Regions from separate parts of the Streptomyces sp. MNU89 genome, predicted to be linked through region 2. Evidence: predicted binding sites of a transcription regulator. Region 2 holds the regulator's gene; the other holds the start of a gene.
What was found. The regulator HspR, encoded in region 2, represses chaperone genes until heat shock. The targets are predictions, from matches to a motif close to TTGAGNNNNNNNNNCTCAA.

Region 1: the regulator HspR is predicted to act here: its motif matches at 2,638-2,656, upstream of lon (endopeptidase La).

Annotation. Positions count from the first base shown of each region.
Region 1 is NZ_JAJKLL010000001.1:2,450,053-2,460,003, reverse strand. Features, by position in the region: gene E4N63_RS10370 (excinuclease ABC subunit UvrA) at 31-2,433, shown strand; gene lon (endopeptidase La) at 2,679-5,141, shown strand; gene E4N63_RS10360 (MarR family winged helix-turn-helix transcriptional regulator) at 5,587-6,108, shown strand; gene E4N63_RS10355 (hypothetical protein) at 6,200-7,165, opposite strand; gene E4N63_RS10350 (nitrate- and nitrite sensing domain-containing protein) at 7,591-9,951, shown strand, end outside.
Region 2 is NZ_JAJKLL010000001.1:3,897,905-3,907,855, reverse strand. Features, by position in the region: gene E4N63_RS16840 (hypothetical protein) at 1-117, opposite strand, end outside; gene E4N63_RS16835 (cupin domain-containing protein) at 187-558, opposite strand; gene E4N63_RS16830 (Uma2 family endonuclease) at 810-1,412, opposite strand; gene E4N63_RS16825 (DUF397 domain-containing protein) at 1,574-1,759, opposite strand; gene E4N63_RS16820 (DoxX family protein) at 1,830-2,285, shown strand; gene E4N63_RS16815 (YkvA family protein) at 2,338-2,685, opposite strand; gene E4N63_RS16810 (heat shock protein transcriptional repressor HspR) at 3,053-3,583, opposite strand; gene dnaJ (molecular chaperone DnaJ) at 3,585-4,778, opposite strand; gene grpE (nucleotide exchange factor GrpE) at 4,812-5,507, opposite strand; gene dnaK (molecular chaperone DnaK) at 5,504-7,363, opposite strand; gene E4N63_RS16790 ((Fe-S)-binding protein) at 7,803-9,951, shown strand, end outside.

The sequences.
Region 1 (9,951 bases), 1.4 Mb from region 2:
GCACCGGCGCCCGGACGAGAGGGAGAGACGATGAGCACGGCCGGGAGGACGGACCCGCGGCCGCCGGCGCACGCCGCCGACAGCCACGACGTGATCCGGGTCCACGGTGCCCGCGAGAACAACCTCAAGGACGTCGGCATCGAGATCCCCAAGCGCCGGCTGACGGTGTTCACCGGTGTCTCCGGCTCGGGCAAGAGCTCGCTGGTGTTCGGCACGATCGCCGCGGAGTCGCAGCGGCTGATCAACGAGACCTACAGCGCCTTCGTGCAGGGCTTCATGCCGAACCTGGCGCGTCCCGAGGTCGACGTGCTCGACGGGCTGACGACGGCGATCATCGTCGACCAGCAGCGCCTGGGCGCGGATCCCCGCTCCACGGTCGGCACCGTCACGGACGCCGGCGCGATGCTCCGCATCCTCTTCAGCCGGCTCGGGGAGCCGCACATCGGCCCGCCCGGCGCGTATGCCTTCAACGTCCCCTCGGTCCGGGCGAGCGGCGCGATCACCGTGGAGCGGGGCAACAAGAAGGCGGTGAAGGCGACCTTCACCCGCACCGGCGGCATGTGCCCGCGCTGCGAGGGCCGGGGCACGGTCACCGACATCGACCTGACCCAGCTCTACGACGACTCCAAGTCGATCTCCGAGGGCGCGTTCACCATCCCCGGCTGGAAGTCGGACAGCTGGTGGACGGTGCGGCTCTACGCCGAGTCGGGCTTTCTCGACCCGGACAAGCCGATCCGCGACTACACCGAGAAGGAGATGCGCGACTTCCTCCACCACGAGCCGGTCAAGGTGAAGGTCGAGGGCGTCAACCTCACCTACGAGGGGCTGATCCCGAAGATCCGGAAGTCGTTCCTGGCCAAGGACCGGGAGGCGATGCAGCCGCACATCAGGGCGTTCGTGGACCGGGCGGTCACCTTCACCGCCTGCCCCGAGTGCGGCGGCACCCGGCTCAGCGAGGCGGCCCGGTCCTCGCGGATCGGCGGGGTGAACATCGCCGACGCGTGCGCGATGCAGATCAGCGATCTGGCCGAGTGGGTCCGCGGCCTCCGCGAGCGGTCGGTGGCGCCGCTGCTCACCGCGCTGGGGCGGACGCTCGACTCGTTCACGGAGATCGGCCTCGGCTATCTCTCGCTCGACCGGTCGTCCGGCACGCTGTCGGGCGGCGAGGCGCAGCGCGTCAAGATGGTCCGCCATCTCGGATCCTCGCTGACCGACGTCACCTATGTCTTCGACGAGCCCACCATCGGCATGCACCCCCACGACATCCAGCGGATGAACGACCTGCTGCTGCGGCTGCGGGACAAGGGCAACACGGTGCTCGTCGTGGAGCACAAGCCGGAGACGATCGCGATCGCCGACCATGTCGTCGACCTCGGCCCCGGCGCCGGCACGGCGGGCGGCACCGTCTGCTACGAGGGCAGCGTCGAGGGACTGCGGGCCGGCGGCACGCTGACCGGGCGGCACCTGGACGACCGGGCCTCCCTGAAGCCGTCCGTGCGGACCCCGGCGGGAGCGCTGGAGGTGCGCGGCGCCGACGCGAACAACCTGCGGAACGTGGACGTCGACATCCCGCTCGGTCTGCTCTGCGTCGTCACCGGCGTCGCCGGATCGGGCAAGAGTTCGCTCGTGCACGGGTCCCTGGTGGCCGGTCCGGCGGGCGCCGCCCACGGCGTGGTCTCGGTGGACCAGACGCCGATCCGCGGTTCGCGGCGGAGCAACCCGGCGACGTACACGGGGCTGCTCGACCCGGTCCGCAAGGCGTTCGCCAAGGCCAACGGTGTGAAACCGGCGCTGTTCAGCCCCAACTCCGAGGGGGCCTGCCCGAACTGCAACGGCGCCGGCGTCATCTACACCGACCTGGCGATGATGGCGGGCGTCGCCACCGTCTGCGAGGAGTGCGAGGGGAAGCGGTTCCAGGCCCCGGTGCTGGAGTACCGCCTCGGCGGCCGCGACATCAGCGAGGTGCTCGCCATGTCGGTGACCGAGGCCGGGGAGTTCTTCGCCTCGGGGGACGCGCGCACGCCGGCCGCGCAGCGCGTCCTCGGCCGGCTGGGCGACGTGGGGCTCGGCTACCTCACCCTCGGCCAGCCGCTCACCACACTCTCCGGCGGCGAGCGGCAACGGCTCAAACTGGCGAGCCACATGGGCGAGAAGGGTGGCGTCTACGTCCTTGACGAGCCCACCACCGGCCTCCATCTCGCCGATGTCGAGCACCTGCTCGGCCTGCTCGACCGGCTCGTCGACTCCGGCAAGTCGGTCATCGTCATCGAGCACCACCAGGCGGTCATGGCGCACGCGGACTGGATCATCGACCTCGGCCCGGGCGCCGGTCACGACGGCGGACGCATCGTCTTCGAGGGCACCCCCGCCGACCTCGTCGCCGCCCGGTCCACCCTCACCGGCGAGCACCTCGCGGCCTACGTCGGCGCCTGACCGGGATCTCGCGGCCCTGCGGGGCCCTCGCGTGACGGCTGCGGGGGCCCCGTCCGCCGGGCCGCGTGCGCGCGACGGGTGAGGGCGGTGCGGGGGACGCGCCGAGCGGCCCGCGGCGCACCGTCGCCGTCCGAGTGAGCCGCCCCCAGGGGCTGTTCGCTGCGAGCGAACACGAGCCGGGGAACACCCGGGGCAGCAGAGACATTGAGTCCTTACAGCTCAACTTGCCTGCTGAAGGGGAGATCATGGCTTCGACGTCTACGTCACTCACCCTGCCGGTGCTGCCTCTCGACGACGAGGTGGTCCTGCCCGGCATGGTGGTGCCGCTGGACCTGTCCGACGCGGAGGTCCGGGCCGCGGTGGAAGCCGCGCAGGCCGCCGCGGGAAGCGGCGGGGGGAACGGGGGAAACGGGGAGAGCGGCGGCAAGCCGCAGGTGCTGCTGGTGCCGCGGATCGACGGCACCTACGCCGCCGTCGGCACGCTCGGCACCGTCGAACAGGTGGGCCGGCTCTCCGGCGGTGACCCCGGCGCGCTCATCCGCGGTGTGAGCCGGGTGCGGATCGGCGCCGGCACCACCGGCCCGGGAGCCGCGCTCTGGGTCGAGGGCCGCCCGGCCGACGAACCCGGGCCCGACCCGGTGCCCGGTGCCGTCACCGAGCTGATGAAGGAGTACAAGGCCCTCGCCGCCAGCTGGCTCCGCAAGCGCGGCGCCTGGCAGGTCGTGGACCGCGTCCAGCAGATCGACGACGCCGGACAGCTCGCCGACAACTCCGGCTACTCCCCGTTCCTCACCGCCGAGCAGCGCGTCGAACTGCTGGAGACCACCGACCCGGTGGCCCGGCTCAAGCTCGCCGTGAAGTGGCTGAGCGAACATCTGGCCGAGCAGGATGTCGCCGAGTCCATCGCCAAGGACGTCCAGGAGGGCGTCGACAAGCAGCAGCGGGAGTTCCTCCTCCGCCGCCAGCTGGAGGCCGTCCGCAAGGAGCTCCGCGAGCTCAACGGCGAGCCGGAGGACGAGTCCGGCGACTACCGCGCCCGGGTCGAGGCCGCCGACCTCCCGGAGAAGGTGCGCGAGGCGGCGCTCAAGGAGGTCGACAAGCTCGAACGCGCCTCCGACCAGAGCCCGGAGGGAAGCTGGATCCGGACCTGGCTCGACACCGTCCTGGAGATGCCCTGGAACGAGCACACCGAGGACGCCTACGACATCCCCGGCGCCAAGGCCGTCCTCGACGCCGACCACGCCGGCCTGGCGGACGTCAAGGAGCGCATCACCGAGTACCTCGCGGTGCGCAAGCGCCGTGCCGAGCGCGGCCTCGGGATGGTCGGCGGGCGCCGCGGCGGCGCCGTCCTGGCGCTGGTCGGCCCTCCCGGCGTCGGAAAGACCTCGCTGGGCGAGTCCGTCGCCCGCGCGATGGGGCGGAAGTTCGTCCGGGTGGCGCTCGGCGGGGTCCGCGACGAGGCGGAGATCCGCGGCCACCGGCGCACCTACGTCGGCGCGCTGCCCGGGCGCATCGTGCGGGCGGTCAAGGAAGCCGGCTCCATGAACCCCGTCGTCCTCCTCGACGAGATCGACAAGGTCGGCTCCGACTTCCGCGGCGACCCGGCCGCGGCCCTGCTGGAAGTCCTCGACCCGGCGCAGAACCACACCTTCCGCGACCACTACCTGGAGGTCGAACTCGACCTCTCCGACGTGGTCTTCCTCGCCACCGCCAACGTTCTGGAGGCCATTCCCGAGGCGCTGCTCGACCGGATGGAACTCGTCCGGCTCGACGGCTACACCGAGGACGAGAAGGTCACCATCGCCCGCGACCACCTGCTCGCCCGGCAGCTCGAACGGGCCGGCCTGACCGAGGGTGAGGTCGTCCTGGAGGAGGGGGCGCTGCGCAAGCTGGCCGGCGAGTACACCCGCGAGGCCGGGGTGCGGAATCTGGAGCGCGCCGTCGCCCGGCTGCTCCGCAAGGCCGCCGCGCAACACGAACTCGGCGAGCTGGAACTCCCCGTCACCATCGGCCCGGACGACCTGCGCCGGTACCTCGGCCGGCCGCACCACGTCCCGGAGTCCGCGCAGGACCCGGAGGAGCGGCGCACCGCCGTGCCCGGGGTGGCGACCGGACTGGCCGTCACGGGCGCGGGCGGCGACGTTCTCTACGTCGAGGCCTCGCTCGCCGACCGGGAGACCGGGGCCACCGGGCTCCAGATCACCGGCCAGCTCGGTGACGTGATGAAGGAGTCCGCGCAGATCGCGCTCTCCTTCCTGCGCAGCCGGGGTGCCGAACTGGAGCTGCCCGTGGGCGACTTCAACGACCGCGGCGTGCACCTGCACGTCCCGGCCGGCGCCGTGCCGAAGGACGGGCCCAGCGCCGGTGTCACCATGACGACGGCGCTCGCCTCCCTGCTGTCCGGACGCCGGGTGCGCCCCGATGTGGCGATGACCGGCGAGGTGTCGCTGACGGGGCGGGTGCTGCCGGTCGGCGGCGTCAAGCAGAAGCTGCTCGCCGCGCACCGGGCGGGGATCACCACGGTCGTCATTCCCAAGCGGAACGAGGCCGATCTGGACGACGTTCCCGCCGAGGTGCTGGAGAAGCTGGAGGTGCACCCGGTCTCCGACGTCCGGCAGGTGCTGCGGCTGGCCCTGGAGCCGGCCGGCACGGAGCGGGCCGGGGACGGGCCGACGGGAAGCGAGCCGGAACTGCCGCTGGCCGTCTGACCGGCGGGTCGCGGGTCGCGGGCCGCGGGTACGGGTTGCGGGCCGGCGGTCCGCGAGATCGGGGATGGACGGGGCGTCCGCTCCCGGCTCCGCCCGTCACCGTCCGCCCCCGTGCCGCACGCACAACAGCGCGTACGGCACGGGGGCGGACGCGTGTCCGGGGGCGCTCGGGTGCGGAAAGGGGCGCGCGATCTCGTGGCGGCACCACCGTGTGCGGGCCGCGACGCAGAGGCGGGGTCTGCGGAAGGGCGCGGACCGGGCCCGGGGAAAAGGCACCCGGCGGTTTCGCCGGTCCGCGCGGGAAGAGAGGCCGGGAAGCGGGCCGGTTGCTGTCCCCGGGCCGGTCCTGCGAAATACTGGCGGGGCACCGCGGCGGCCACGCGACCGCCGAAAGCGAATTCCGCCCCGGAAACGACGGGAGCGGAAAGCCGGGAGGACCCAGACCATGCGCCGGACCGAAGCCGGAGACGTCCCCCGAACCGGAAGGGCCGGGGAACCCACGGAGCCGGACACCACCCCCGACGCGCCCGGGGACAGCGCTTTTCTGGCCCTGGAAAGGGAGTTGTCCGTCTTCCTGCGCCGGGCCCGCGCCTCCTCCGGCGAGGTGGCCCGCGAGGTCCACCCCGATCTGGAGCCCGCCGCGTACGGGCTGCTGGTGCGGCTGGCGGAGGCGGGGGAGCAGCGGGCCACCGCCCTCGCCGCGTACTTCGGTGTCGGCAAGGCCACCATGAGCCGCCAGCTCCGCGCCCTGGAGGAGCTCGGCATCGTCTCCCGCCGGCCGGACCCGGCCGATGGACGCGCCTCGCTGGTGGCCCTGACCGAGGAGGGCGCCGGCCGCTTCTCCGCGGTGCGCCGCGCCCGCCGCGAGCGCTACGCCCGCAAGCTGCGGAGCTGGGACCGGGCGGAGATCGCCGAACTCGCCCGCCTGCTGCACCGGTTGAACGGGCTGAGCGGCGCGGAGGACTGAGCCGGCGGCCGGACGGCCCGGTTCCGGGGCGGCCGGGCCCGGAGGGGCACGGATCCGGCGGGCCGGACATTCTTCCGCGTCCGCCGTCTCCTCAAACCTCCGGGAAGGGCAGGCCGGTCGAGGGCACCGGCCGAGGGCCCGCCCCGGGAAGACTGCCCGGATCGCCCGCGCCCGTGCACCCCGGCGCACGCGCCGGCGCCCGCGTCCCGCCCTGGAACTCCGCGTAGACGGCCGTCGCGTCGTCGTGCCGCTTGCCGCGCGGGAAGGCGCCGCCCCGCGGGTCCGCCGCCTCCGCCGTCCGTACCCGCCGCACCAGGCCGCCCGTCCCCTCCTCGCGGAGCAGCGCGGGGCAGTCGGCCCAGGTGCCCTCACGGAAGACCTCGACCCAGCGCCCCGCGCCGTCCGTCAGGGCGGTCAGCGAGCGCACGTCCGCGCGCGGTACGGCGCCGGTCACGGCCCGGGAGGCGACCGACGGGTCGGCGGCGGCCGTGAAGAAACCGCCCTCCGCGTTGCGCAGGGCCTCCACCGCGCGGACGTACTCGGCGGCCCGCGCGGCGCGTTCGGCGGAGCCGGGCGGCAGGGCCCGTACGGCGGCCCGCAGCTCCGGCACATGGGGCGGCAGCCGGGACAGCCGGTCGTCCCGCTCCGCCGTGACCCGGCCGTCCCGCCGCTCGACGAGCAGGACGGAGTCGGAGAGCACGAGATGTTCCACGTCCCGCTCGTCCCAGCGGGCGGCCACGACCGTCGCCTGCGGGGTTTTAACGTGAGAAAGGTCACAGGCTGTTCGGTGGGCATCGGCGGTGCGTTCGATTGCCTCCGCGAGGCACGTCCGCAAGGTCATATCCCGTCGCGAAACGGACAGTTCGAGCAGTGCCCCGCCGAGCCGCGCGGTGAACCACGGCACTCCGTGTACGCATCCGCCGCCGTCCTCGGGAGGTGTGACGCCGTCCAGCAGGACCAGGGAACCGCCCGCACCGGACGCCGGCAGGGCCACCGAGACGTAGTCCTCGTTGGGGATGCGGGGATCACCCGGCTCCGTGGTGAGGTCGATGCGCATGCGGTCAGTCTGCCGGACCGTGCCACCGGCCCCGGCGGCCGGCGTGACCTGCGGTGACGGCCGGCGCGGCCGGCGGGAAACGGCCGAGGTGCCGGAATTCCCCCGTATTCACCGGCCGGTGGAATGTGCGGGCGCGCATCTTGCCAGCACCGGCTGGCGATTTCCAACCGGCGCTCCCCGCGGCGGCGCCGGAGTCCCGCGCCGGGGTTGTTCGCCAACTCCGGATTGATGTTCACTCGTTCGGGTGGCCAGGCGGGTGATGGGCGGCCCCATTCACACCGGCGGTGGAATCGTCGAATTCCGTTGCCGGTACGGGGAGAACGCCCGTCGGCGCTCCGCGCTCCAGGGGCACGAGGAATGCGAGCGGATCGCCGGCGCCTCGGCCCTGCGGAGACGAGACAAGATTGCGAGCACCGGTGCGAAGAATGCGGCCTCGGGGCAAGGAACGTGAGTCGGTACAGACCGCGGGGTCGGCGTCCGCACCGCCCGGGAAGCGCGCCACCAAGGTCCGCAACCGGCTCGTGGTCTCGGTGGCCGTGGTCGCCGCGGCCGTCGCCGGTGCCGGCGCCCCCGCCGTCATCGCCGCCTCCTCCGACCTCAACGACTCCCAGCGCCTGGTCACGCTCTCCGAGCTGAACGCGCAGGCCGTCGTGCTGGCCCACTCGCTGGCCGACGAGCGCGACACCATGACGCGCTTCGTCGCCGCGGGCCGCGCCGCCGGCTCCGGCAGCGCCACCGGGATCTCGGAGAAGCGGCGCGCGAGCGTCGACCGCCGGCTGGAGGAGATCCGGGAGAACGCCCCGGGTGCCCTGGACCGCCGGCTCGCGGAGCTCCCGGACATCCGGCAGTCGGCGCTCACCGGCTCCGGCCCGGCCTCCGAGACCTTCGCCCGCTACACCCAGCTGGTGCAGGCGCTGCACGGTGTCTCCGCCGACCTCGCCCGGCGCATCCCGCCGCGCGCCGCCGACGGCCCCGCCGACGCGCTGTCCGGGCTGGGCCGTGCCGTGGAGCAGGCCGCCGCCACCCGCACCCTGCTGCTCGGCGCCCTGGCCGCGGGCGGCGAGGGCGAGCTGACCGCCACCGCGCAGCGCACCCGCGTCCAGGAGCTCGCGGCGGTCGCCGACTTCCGGCAGACCGCCCCGGCCGCCGCCAAGGACAGTTACGACGGCACCGTCAACGGCGACGAGGCGGACCGGGCCGAGCGCTACCTCAAGGTCCTCACCGACCAGCCGCAGCTCTCCCCGGCCGAACTGGCCCTGAACCAGAAGCGCGTGGACGCCGCCCTGTCCGGCCGGATCGACCTGATGCGCGCCGCCGAGTCGGCTCTCACCACCGAGGAGTCCGCCCGGCTCGCCGCCCTCCGCGACGACGACGTGCGCTCCCTGGAGCTGGCCGTCGGGCTGCTCGCCCTCTGCGTGCTGGTCGCCGTCGGCTCCGGCATGTCCGCGGCCCGCTCCATGACCCGGCCGCTGGCCGTGCTGCGGCTCGGCGCCCGGCGCGTCGCCGCCGACCCGGTCGGCGAGGAGCCGGTCAAGTTCACCGGCCGCAACGACGAGTACGCCGAGGCCGTGGGCGCCGTCAACGAGCTCCGCGCCAAGGCGGAGGGCTTCCACCGGGAGCTGGAGAAGCTCCGCGCCGAGCGCGGCGGCCTGATCCGCGAGCGGCAGAAGCTCGCCGACAGGCGCGACGAGCTGGCCCGGCAGAAGAGCGATCTCGCCGAGCGGCTCACCGGCCTCCAGGACCGCGTGCACAGCAGCTTCGTCAACCTGTCGCTGCGCACCCTGGGCCTCGTCGAACGCCAGCTCGGCCTCATCGAGGGGCTGGAGGAGCGGGCGAACGAGCCCGAGCACCTCGACGCCCTCTACAAGCTCGACCACCTCGCCACCCGGATGCGCCGGCACAGCGAGAACCTGCTGGTCCTCTCCGGCGCCGAGCACACCACCACGCACAGCGCCTCCGTGCCCCTGCTCGACGTGCTGCGCGCCTCGGTCAGCGAGATCGAGCGCTACGAGCGGGTCCGCATCCTGTCGCTCCCCCCGCACGCCCGGGTCGCCGGGTTCGCCGCCGACGCGCTCAGCCACCTCGTCGCCGAACTGCTGGAGAACGCGGCGGCGTTCTCCCCGCCGGAGGACGACGTCGAGCTCTCCGGCTGGCAGCTGGAGAACGGCGAGGTGATGCTCTCCGTCGAGGACCGGGGCATCGGCATGACCGAGGAGCGGCTGGCCGAGGTCAACGCCCGGCTCGCCGACCCCGACGGCGAGGCCGCCGGCGCCGACGAGGACGCCCTCGGGCTCGGCCTGTACGTGGTCGCGCGGCTCGCGGCGCGCCACGGCATCCGCGTCGAACTGCGCGACCGGGCGCAGGGCGGGGTGACGGCCGTCGTCGTGCTGCCGACCTCCGTCCTGCCGACCCGGCCCGAGCCGTCCCACGTCCAGTCCGCTGGGACCGGGGCCACCGGCGTCTCGCTGCCCGGCTCGGTGGCCGAGGCCAACTCGAACGCCCTGCCGCACCGCCGCGGCGGCTCCCTGCCCCGGCGCGGGGACGCGGCGGAGACCGGAGCCGGAGCGGCCGCCGTGGACACCGGTACGGCCGGTGGAGCGGCGGACGGAACGGCGGATGCCGCCGGCGCTGCCGCCGGAACGAGCACGCACCCCGACGCCGCGGAACCCGCCGGGAGCTCGTCGGCGGACGTCCCCGCCGGCGCCGCCGAGTCCGCCGGGCCGGCCCCGGCCGCTCCCGCCGGGACCCCCGCCGCGTCAAATGCCGCGCAGGGTGGGTCCGTTGAG
Region 2 (9,951 bases):
GTGGAACTCGCGCGACAGGGTGCGCTTCCCCTCGGTCGCCTGCTCCCACTCGTCGAACAGCGGCTCCAGCTCCTGCTCGCGGGTCGTCTCGTACTCGATGATCTGCATGAAGGCCATGAGTTCTCAGCTCCTTGGATTTCGTGCGAACGGTTCTCCGGCCGGCTCAGCCCTCAGCCGGACTTGCCCTCAGCCGGACTTGGCGTACTCCGCGGCCATCCCGCCGGCGAAGTCGTACAGGACGACCGGCTCGTCGCCGACGACCCAGGCGTCGTGGCCGGGCGGGCAGACGACGACATCCCCGGGACCTGCCTCGCCCTCGGCGCCGTCGTCCATCCGCATCCGCAGGCGCCCCTGCACCATGTAGGCGTTGTGGTGCACCTGGCAGCTCTCGGTGTCCATCACCGGGCCGACCGACTCCGACCAGCGCCAGCCGGGTTCAAAGGTCGCCACGGCGAAGTCGAGCCCGGTCAGATGCAGGGCTTCGATGTGGCCGCGGGGGAAGTCCCGGCGTTCGTCGGGCTTGTCGACGGTCTTGATTTCCAGTTGCACGGCGGTCATCTCCATCCGGGTTGGGTCGATCCGTGCACGGACCCGGTCGGTTACCGCCGCCACCGGGGCATCGGCTCCGCTGCCGCAGCACGCCGACTGAGCCCCATACACATCCAGTATCGACCCATTTGGCCTATTACGCGACTTGAGCCCGGACGTGGCCAAACGACCGGGGTCCGCCGCTCCGATCGAGCGACGGACCCCGGTCACGCATGCGGCAGGCGCCTCCGCGGAAAGCCCGGAGAGCAGCAGCCCGGCGGTCAGTCGAGCGGCTCCCCGGTGATCTCCTCGGTGATCGCGAACCCCTTGGCCGGCCCGTCGGGGATCTCCACCGCCGTGCCGTACGGCACGCGGATCTCCGCCGCGTAGACGGCCTCCTTCGGGGAGGGGGAGGTCAGGACCGTGACCGTGCCGTGCCCGTCGAAGTCGTCGATCAGCACATAGACCGGAATCCCGGCCCGGGTATACGCCCTCCGCTTCCGCACCCGGTCCCGCTCGGTGACGTCCCGCCCGGACGAGACGACCTCGGCGACGAGGGCGATCCCTTCGGCCGAGACGCCCAGATCGTCGTCACCGGGCACATCGTCCAAGTCCTTGGGGCCGATGAAAAGATCCGGAATGAGGGCTTTCTTCTCGTGGAGAACGTTGCCGTCCTGGTAAGCCGCGTAGTCACTACCGGCCAGATGCGGCACGAGCGCGTCCCGCAGACGGTTGGCAACCATGGTGTGGCGGCGGCGGCCAGTGGGAGACACCTCGATGAACCCCTCGACGATCTCGGCGTGGAAGCCCTCGGGGAGTTCCAGGGTCTTCCACGCCTGCCACAGAGCCCCGTCGAGATCGACTTCGGCCTCACTCGTCATCATGGGAGCCTCGGTCCTCTCACACAGCACAGCGGTCACAGCGCAGCACCTCCTCCGCAAGTGTGGGCTGAGCGGCCTTGCGGCACAAGCAACACCGTCACGCTACGTAGACGATCCGACGCACGGCTCCCGAACGGGTCATCGCCACCCGTCCGGGTGACCCCTCAGCCGAGGCGCTCGAACTCGCCCTCCGTGATCCCGCGCATCAGCACCCGGAGCGACCCCGGTGTGGTCGTCACCACCACACCGGGATCACCGCTCTCCCGGATCCGTATTCGGCCGGCACCGATGACCATCTCCAGACACTCATTACCCGTGGTGCCGCCGGAGAAGGAACTCTTCTGCCACACCGATGAGTTCTCGGCCGCCCGCCGGTCAACCCCTGCACAGACCACGGAGAGAGCGGAACGGGAGAACGTCATGAGTGACACGCAGGCACAGCGGGACGGCACGGCTCAGCGGAGCACGGCGGGCGGGGCGCGGAAGGGACGCGCCATGGCGATCACGGTGCTGGTGCTCCGGATCGTCTTCGGCCTGTTCTTCGTCTTCGCCAGCGCGCTGCCGAAGCTCATCGCGCACCCCTCGGCCGCGGAGGGCTTCGACAAGATCGGCCTCGGCGACTGGTTCATGTACCTGACGGGGGTCCTGGAACTGGCGGGCGGGATCGCGCTGTTGATCCCGCTGCTCTCCGGACTGGCCGCGTTCTCGCTGGTCGCGCTGCTGATCTGCGCGTTCGGTATCACCATGACCGTCTTCGACGGGGAGAACGCCGCCTCACCGCTGCTCTTCGCGATACCGGTCGCCGTCATCGCCTGGCACCAGCGGCACACCGTGCCGGAGCTGTTCACCCGGCTGCGGAGTGCCCTCGGCCGGTGAGAACCGGGCCGGGCGAGCCGGGCCGGATGGGCAGCGGCGGGTCCGGAACGGATCAGAGCCGTTTCGCGGGGCGGGCCGGCGGGGTGCTGTCGCCGTCCCGCGGTGCCGGGGTCCGGGCGTCCGTGCCGCGCTTCGCAGCGGACTTGCCCAGGTGGTGGAGAGCCCCCAGCAGCAGGCCGATGTCGTCCAGGTAGATGGGGTCGGGCAGCAGGTCCACGGGAAAGACGGTGTAGACGATCGCGCCCCAGAACAGGAGCTTGTCGCCGGCCGGGGTGTCCTCGCTGCGCAGCATCCGGTACGTGCGCACCAGCTTCACCACGAGAACGACGGCGACGGCCAGCATCGCCACGGCAAGCAGCACCAGCACCCAGAACACAGGACCGCCGAGCTGGTCGATCACAGGCTTCCACCCTCGTAACGGCCCGGAGCATGCACCGGGGTTGGGACTCGTACCGTCTTGTCCGGATCCTAACCGTGGAGTCCGGTCGTGGCGGTGGTTGTGCCACTTCTTCCCGGGCGGGTGGCCACCACGCGCCTACGCCGTCCGGCGGATGCGGCACGGTACACCTGGGGCCCGCGAACGCCTCGGGCCCGGGAGCGGGATGCTCTCCGGGCCCGGGACGGTGCGCGTGAAGGCACGGGCACGCGGGAAGGACAGGGCCGGCGGCGCGGACGGGGCCGGGCGCGGCGGGACCTGCCGCAGGGTAATAACCCGGTCAGCCGGTGGGCGGAACGGTTCATCTCGTCACCCCCGCCGGGCCGCGGCCCTACTCGCCCCGCCGCTTCGGGCGCCAGACGACCAGCGCGCTGCTCTGCTGGACGTCCGAGTACGGCACCAGGTCCCGGCGGTACGAGGCGTGCACCGCGGCCTCGCGCTGACGCATGGCCATCGCCGCGCCCTCGACCGCCTGCTGGAGTTCGGCCACCCGCGCCTGGAGCGCCGCAACCTGGTTCTCCAGTTCGATAATGCGCTTGATCCCGGCGAGGTTGATGCCCTCGTCCTGGCTCAACTGCTGCACCTGGCGCAGCAGTTCGATGTCCCGGGCGGAGTAGCGCCGCCCGCGGCCCGCCGTGCGGTCCGGGGACACCAGGCCCAGCCGGTCGTACTGCCGGAGGGTCTGCGGATGCAGACCGGAGAGCTGGGCGGCGACCGAGATGACGTACACCGGTGACTCGTCCGTCAGCTGGTACGGGTTCCGGCTGCCGCGGCCGGTGCCCTCGCCGGCGACGCCACCGGAGCCTCCGGTGCCGCCTCCGCCCGCGTTCCCGGCTGCGCGCCCGCCTCCTCGGATGTCCATCTCATGCTCCCTTCGCGGCCTGGAACAGCTCCGCCCGCGGGTCCTCGCCCGCGGTGGCCTCGCGATACGCCTCCAGCGCTTCCCGCGCCTTGTCGCTCAGATCCCGGGGAACGGACACCTCGATGGTGACCAGCAGGTCGCCGCGGGTGCCGTCCTTGCGCGTGGCGCCCCTGCCCCGGGCGCGCATGGTCCGCCCGCCCGGCGTACCGGCCGGCAGCTTGAGCGTGACCGGCGGCCCGCCGAGGGTGGGAACCTTGATCTCGCCGCCGAGCGCCGCCTCCGTGAAGGACACGGGCACGGTCACGGTGAGGTTGTCGCCCTTGCGTCCGAAGACGGGGTGCTTGTCGACGTTCACCACCACGTACAGATCGCCGTTGGGTCCGCCGCGCTCGCCCGGCGCGCCCTTGCCGCGCAGCCGGATCCGCTGGCCGTCGCTGACGCCCGCGGGGATGCGCACCTGCATGGTGCGTGAACTGGTCGCCCGTCCGCTGCCCTTGCACACGTCGCAGGGGGTTTCGGCGATCAGACCGCGGCCCTTGCAGTCGGCGCAGGGATCGGTGAGCGAGAAGCCGCCACCGCCGCCGCGGGTGACCTGCCCGGTGCCGACGCAGGTGGGGCAGACCCGCGGCGTACCGTTTTTGTCGCCCGTGCCGGAGCACGCCTTGCAGGCGGCCGAACTGGACATCCGCAGCGGAACGGTGGCCCCGTCGACGGCCTCGGTGAAGCTGAGCGTCACCTCGGACTCGATGTCCTGGCCACGCCGCGGCTGGGTGCGGGTGCCGGGGCCGGCGCCGCCCCGGTTGAAGATCCCGCCGAAGACGTCCCCGAGGCCGCCGCCGAAGCCGCCGGCCCCCGGAGCGCCTCCGCCCTGGGCGCCCCCGAAGAGGTCGCCCAGGTCGAAGTTGAAGCCGGCGGGACCGCCGCCGCGGCCCCCGGCACCGGGGCGGAAACCGCCGTTGCCGAAGAGCGCGCGCGCCTCGTCGTACTCCTTGCGGCGCTTGGGGTCGGCGAGGACGTCGTTGGCCTCGGAGATCTCCTTGAAACGCTCCTCGGCCTTGACGTCCCCCTTGTTGGCGTCCGGGTGGTACTCGCGGGCGAGCTTCCGGTACGCCTTCTTGATCTCCGCCTCGGTCGCGTCCTTCGGGACGCCGAGAACCTTGTAGTAGTCCTTCTCGATGAAGTCCTTCGTGCTCATTCCCGGCGTCCCTCCTTCCGGTCCGTCATGACGTCAGCCCTCGTCCGGGCCACCGTTCTCCTCGTCGGCCGCCGGTGCCGCCTCCTGGCCGCCGTCGCCCTGGGCCTGGTTGGGCTGGGCGCCCGGCTGGGGTTCGGCGACCGCCACCCGCGCGGGGCGGATCGTTCGTTCGCCGACCCGATACCCAGGCTGGAGGATCGACACGCATGTGGTCTCGGTGACGTCCGGGGCGTAGGAGTGCATCAGCGCTTCGTGGATCGTCGGGTCGAAGGGCTCGCCCTCCTTGCCGAACTGCTGCAGTCCCAGCTTGGCCGCCACCGTCTCCACGGACTCACCGACGGCCTTGAAGCCGCCGACGAGTTCGCCGTGCTCCCGCGCCCGGCCGATGTCGTCGAGCACCGGGAGCAGCTCGGAGAGGAGGCTCGCCGTGGCGAGTTCCTTGACCGTGATCCGGTCGCGCTCCACCCGGCGGCGGTAGTTCTGGTACTCCGCCTGGAGCCGCTGGAGGTCTGCCGTGCGCTCACCGAGCGCCGTGCGGACCTGGTCCAGCTGGGCCGTCAGAGCCGTGATGCGGTTGGCCTGGTCGTCCGTCCCGGCGTCCCCGGCCTGGCCCGCCGGGCCCGCCTGGTCGGCGGGTCCGGCGGCCTGCGCCGCGTCAGGGGTCTGTGCGGCTTCGGCGTCGGCGGGGACGTCGGGCTCCTGGTCGAAGCCCGGGGTCTCCTCCGTCACGCGGCACCGTCCTGTCGCTTGTCGTTCTTGTCGTCGTCCACGATCTCGGCGTCGACGACGTCGTCGTCCTTGGCCTCGCCGCCGGCGGCACCGGCGTCGGCACCGGCCGCCCCGCCCTCGGCCTGGGCGTTGGCGTACATGGCCTGGCCCAGCTTCTGGCTGACCGCGGCGACCTTCTCGGTGGCCTCGCGGATGACGGCGGTGTCCTCGCCCTTCAGCTTCTCCTTGAGGTCCGCCAGGGCGGCCTCGACCTCGGTCTTCACATCGCCCGGGACCTTGTCCTCGTTGTCCTTGAGGAACTTCTCGGTCTGGTACGAGAGCTGCTCGGCCTGGTTGCGGGTCTCGGCGGCCTCGCGGCGCTTGTGGTCCTCGTCCGCGTACTGCTCGGCCTCGCGCATCATGCGGTCGATGTCTTCCTTCGGCAGCGCGGAGCCGCCGGTGACCGTCATGCGCTGTTCCTTGCCGGTGCCCAGGTCCTTCGCGGACACGTGCATGATGCCGTTGGCGTCGATGTCGAACGTGACCTCGACCTGCGGGACGCCGCGCGGGGCCGGCGGCAGGCCGGTCAGCTCGAACATCCCCAGCTTCTTGTTGTACGCGGCGATCTCGCGCTCGCCCTGGTAGACCTGGATCTGCACGGACGGCTGGTTGTCCTCGGCCGTGGTGAAGATCTCGGAGCGCTTGGTCGGGATGGTCGTGTTGCGCTCGATGAGCTTCGTCATGATGCCGCCCTTGGTCTCGATGCCGAGGGACAGCGGGGTGACGTCGAGCAGGAGGACGTCCTTGACCTCGCCCTTGAGCACACCGGCCTGGAGGGACGCGCCGATGGCGACGACCTCGTCCGGGTTGACGGTCTTGTTGGCCTCCTTGCCGCCGGTCAGCTCCTTGACGAGCTCGGCGACGGCGGGCATGCGGGTCGAGCCGCCGACCAGGACCACGTGGTCGATCTCGGACAGCGCGATGCCGGCGTCCTTGATGACGTTGTGGAACGGGTGCTTGCAGCGCTCCAGGAGGTCGGCCGTCAGCTGCTGGAACTGGGCGCGGGTGAGCTTCTCGTCCAGGTGCAGCGGGCCCTCGGCGGAGGCCGTGATGTAGGGGAGGTTGATCGTGGTCTCGGTGGACGAGGAGAGCTCGATCTTCGCCTTCTCGGCGGCCTCGCGCAGGCGCTGGAGCGCCATCTTGTCCTTGGAGAGGTCGACACCGTGGCCGTTCTGGAACTGCTTGACCAGGTACTCGACGACGCGCTGGTCCCAGTCGTCACCACCGAGGTGGTTGTCGCCGTTGGTGGCCTTGACCTCCACCACGCCGTCGCCGATCTCCAGCAGCGAGACGTCGAACGTACCGCCACCGAGGTCGAAGACGAGGATGGTCTGGTCGTCCTTCTCCAGCCCGTAGGCGAGAGCGGCGGCCGTCGGCTCGTTGACGATGCGCAGGACGTTGAGGCCCGCGATCTCGCCGGCCTCCTTGGTGGCCTGGCGCTCGGAGTCGTTGAAGTACGCCGGGACGGTGATGACCGCGTCGGCGACCTTCTCGCCCAGGTAGGCCTCGGCGTCCCGCTTCAGCTTCTGCAGGATGAAGGCGCTCATCTGCTGCGGGTTGAAGTCCTTGCCGTCCAGGGTGGTCTTCCAGTCGGTGCCCATGTGGCGCTTGACCGACCGGATGGTCCTGTCGACGTTGGTGACCGCCTGGCGCTTCGCGACCTCGCCGACCAGCACCTCGCCGTTCTTGGCGAAGGCCACGACGGACGGCGTGGTCCTGGCGCCCTCGGCGTTGGTGATGACGGTGGGCTCACCGCCTTCGAGAACACTGACGACGGAGTTCGTCGTGCCCAGGTCGATGCCGACCGCACGTGCCATGGTTGATTCCTCCAGCTGACTTGAGTGGAACTGACTCAAGGGTGCCGGACCCGCGCGGTTCTGTCAAAGGAGCTGAGCCGCCCCGGCTCAAGTCTTGTGCGGGGGTGTCTGTCACGCGCCGTACGGACCTCCGCGCGGCCGCCGCACGGCCTCTGCGGGACCGTCCCCGGGCCCCTCGCCCCCGGACATCCCCGGCATCCCCGGCTCCGCCGACGCCGCGCACCATGACACCGGCGCCGGCCGGAGGCCATACTTCCGCGTACCTCCGGAGCCCGCGGGGATGCGCGGGAGGGCGCGCCGGAGGGCGCCCGGAGGCCCGGTGAGCGATACAGATCACCGGCCAGCCGACTTCAAGCGGTCCTCGATCCTGGGTAATCTCAGGAATACCGATTAAGTTACCGCTTAGTAGTTACCGCTCTCGCAGGTCCGAGGAGCCCCTATGCAACTCGCCGCGATCATCGTGTCGCTGGTCCTCACGGCGGTCGGCGTTGCGCTCATCGCCCGTGCCGTCGTGCAGCTCTACCGCTTTGTCAAGATCGGCCAGCAGGTTCCCGCGGGCTCCCGCACCGACCAGCCGAAGCAGCGCACCCTCACCCTGGTCAAGGAGTTCCTCGGCCACACCCGGATGAACCGCTGGGGCATCGTGGGCGTGGCGCACTGGTTCGTGGCCATCGGCTTCCTCACGCTGCCGCCCACCCTGGCGCAGGCCTACGGCCAGCTCTTCGCCGCCGACTCCGTGCTGCCGGTCATCGGCGGCTGGCTGCCGTTCGAGATGTACGTCGAGTTCATCGGCCTCGCCACCGTCCTCGGCATCGTCACGCTGATGGCCATCCGGCTGATGAACCTGCCGACCCGGGCCGGCCGCAAGTCCCGCTTCACCGGCTCCAAGGCCTGGCAGGCGTACTTCGTCGAGTACGTCATCCTCACCATCGGCCTGGCGATCCTGGTGCTGCGCGGCCTGGAGGGCGCCCTGCACCACGTCGACGGCTACCAGGCGGCGTACTTCGCCTCGTACCCGCTGGTGCTCGCCTTCGACGGGCTGTCCGCGGCCTCGCTGCAGACCCTGGTCTACCTCTTCGCGATGATCAAGATCAGCGTCTCGATGATCTGGATGATCACCGTCGCGCTGAACACCAACATGGGTGTCGCCTGGCACCGCTTCCTCGCCTTCCCCAACATCTGGTTCAAGCGCGAGTCCAGTGGCGACGTGGCCCTCGGCGCCCTGCCCGTGATGGTGTCCGGCGGCAAGCCGATCGACTTCGAGGACCCGGGCGAGGACGACCAGTTCGGCGTCTCCCAGGTCGAGCACTTCTCCTGGAAGGGCATCCTCGACTTCGCCACCTGCACCGAGTGCGGCCGCTGCCAGTCGCAGTGCCCCGCCTGGAACACCGGCAAGCCGCTCTCCCCGAAGCTGCTGATCATGTCGCTCCGCGACCACGCCCACGCCAAGGCCCCGTACCTGCTCGCGGGCGGCGGCAAGGACGAGGAGGGCAACGAGAAGGCCACCGAGGAGCAGCTCAAGGACGTCCCGGCGGCCGCGCTCGCCGAGGCCGAGCGGCCGCTGATCGGCACCCTGGAGGAGAACGGCGTCATCGACCCGGACGTCCTCTGGTCCTGCACCACCTGCGGCGCCTGCGTCGAACAGTGCCCGGTGGACATCGAGCACATCGACCACATCGTCGACATGCGCCGCTACCAGGTCATGATCGAGTCGTCCTTCCCGAGCGAGGCCGGGACGATGCTCAAGAACCTGGAGAAGAAGGGCAACCCCTGGGGCCTGGCCAAGAAGCAGCGGCTGGAGTGGACCAAGGAGGTCGAGGCCGAGACCGGCTTCGCCGTCCCGGTCGTCGGCCGCGACATCGAGGACCTGAGCGAGGTCGAGTACCTCTACTGGGTCGGCTGCGCCGGCGCCCTGGAGGACCGGGCCAAGAAGACCACCAAGGCCTTCGCGGAGCTGCTGCACACGGCGGGCGTCACGTTCGCGATCATGGGCGGCGACGAGAAGTGCACCGGTGACTCGGCCCGCCGCCTCGGCAACGAGTTCCTGTTCCAGCAGCTCGGCCAGGAGAACGTGGCCATGCTGAACATGGCCTTCGGGGAAGACGACGAGGACGAGTCGACGAAGCTCGACAAGTCCAAGAAGAAGATCGTCGCCACCTGCCCGCACTGCTTCAACACCATCGCCAACGAGTACCCGCAGCTCGGCGGCGAGTACGAGGTCATCCACCACACCCAGCTGCTGCAGCACCTGGTGGACGAGGGCAAGCTCGTGCCGGTGCACCCGGTCGAGGGACTGATCACGTACCACGACCCCTGCTACCTGGGCCGGCACAACAAGGTCTACACACCGCCGCGCGAGATCATCGCCAACGTGCCCGGCCTGCGGAACGAGGAGATGCACCGGCACAAGGAGCGCGGCTTCTGCTGCGGCGCCGGCGGTGCCCGGATGTGGATGGAGGAGCGGATCGGCAAGCGCGTCAACAACGAGCGCGTCGACGAGGCCCTCTCCCTCAACCCGGACATCGTCTCCACCGCCTGCCCCTTCTGCCTCGTCATGCTGACCGACTCGGTCAACGGCAAGAAGAACG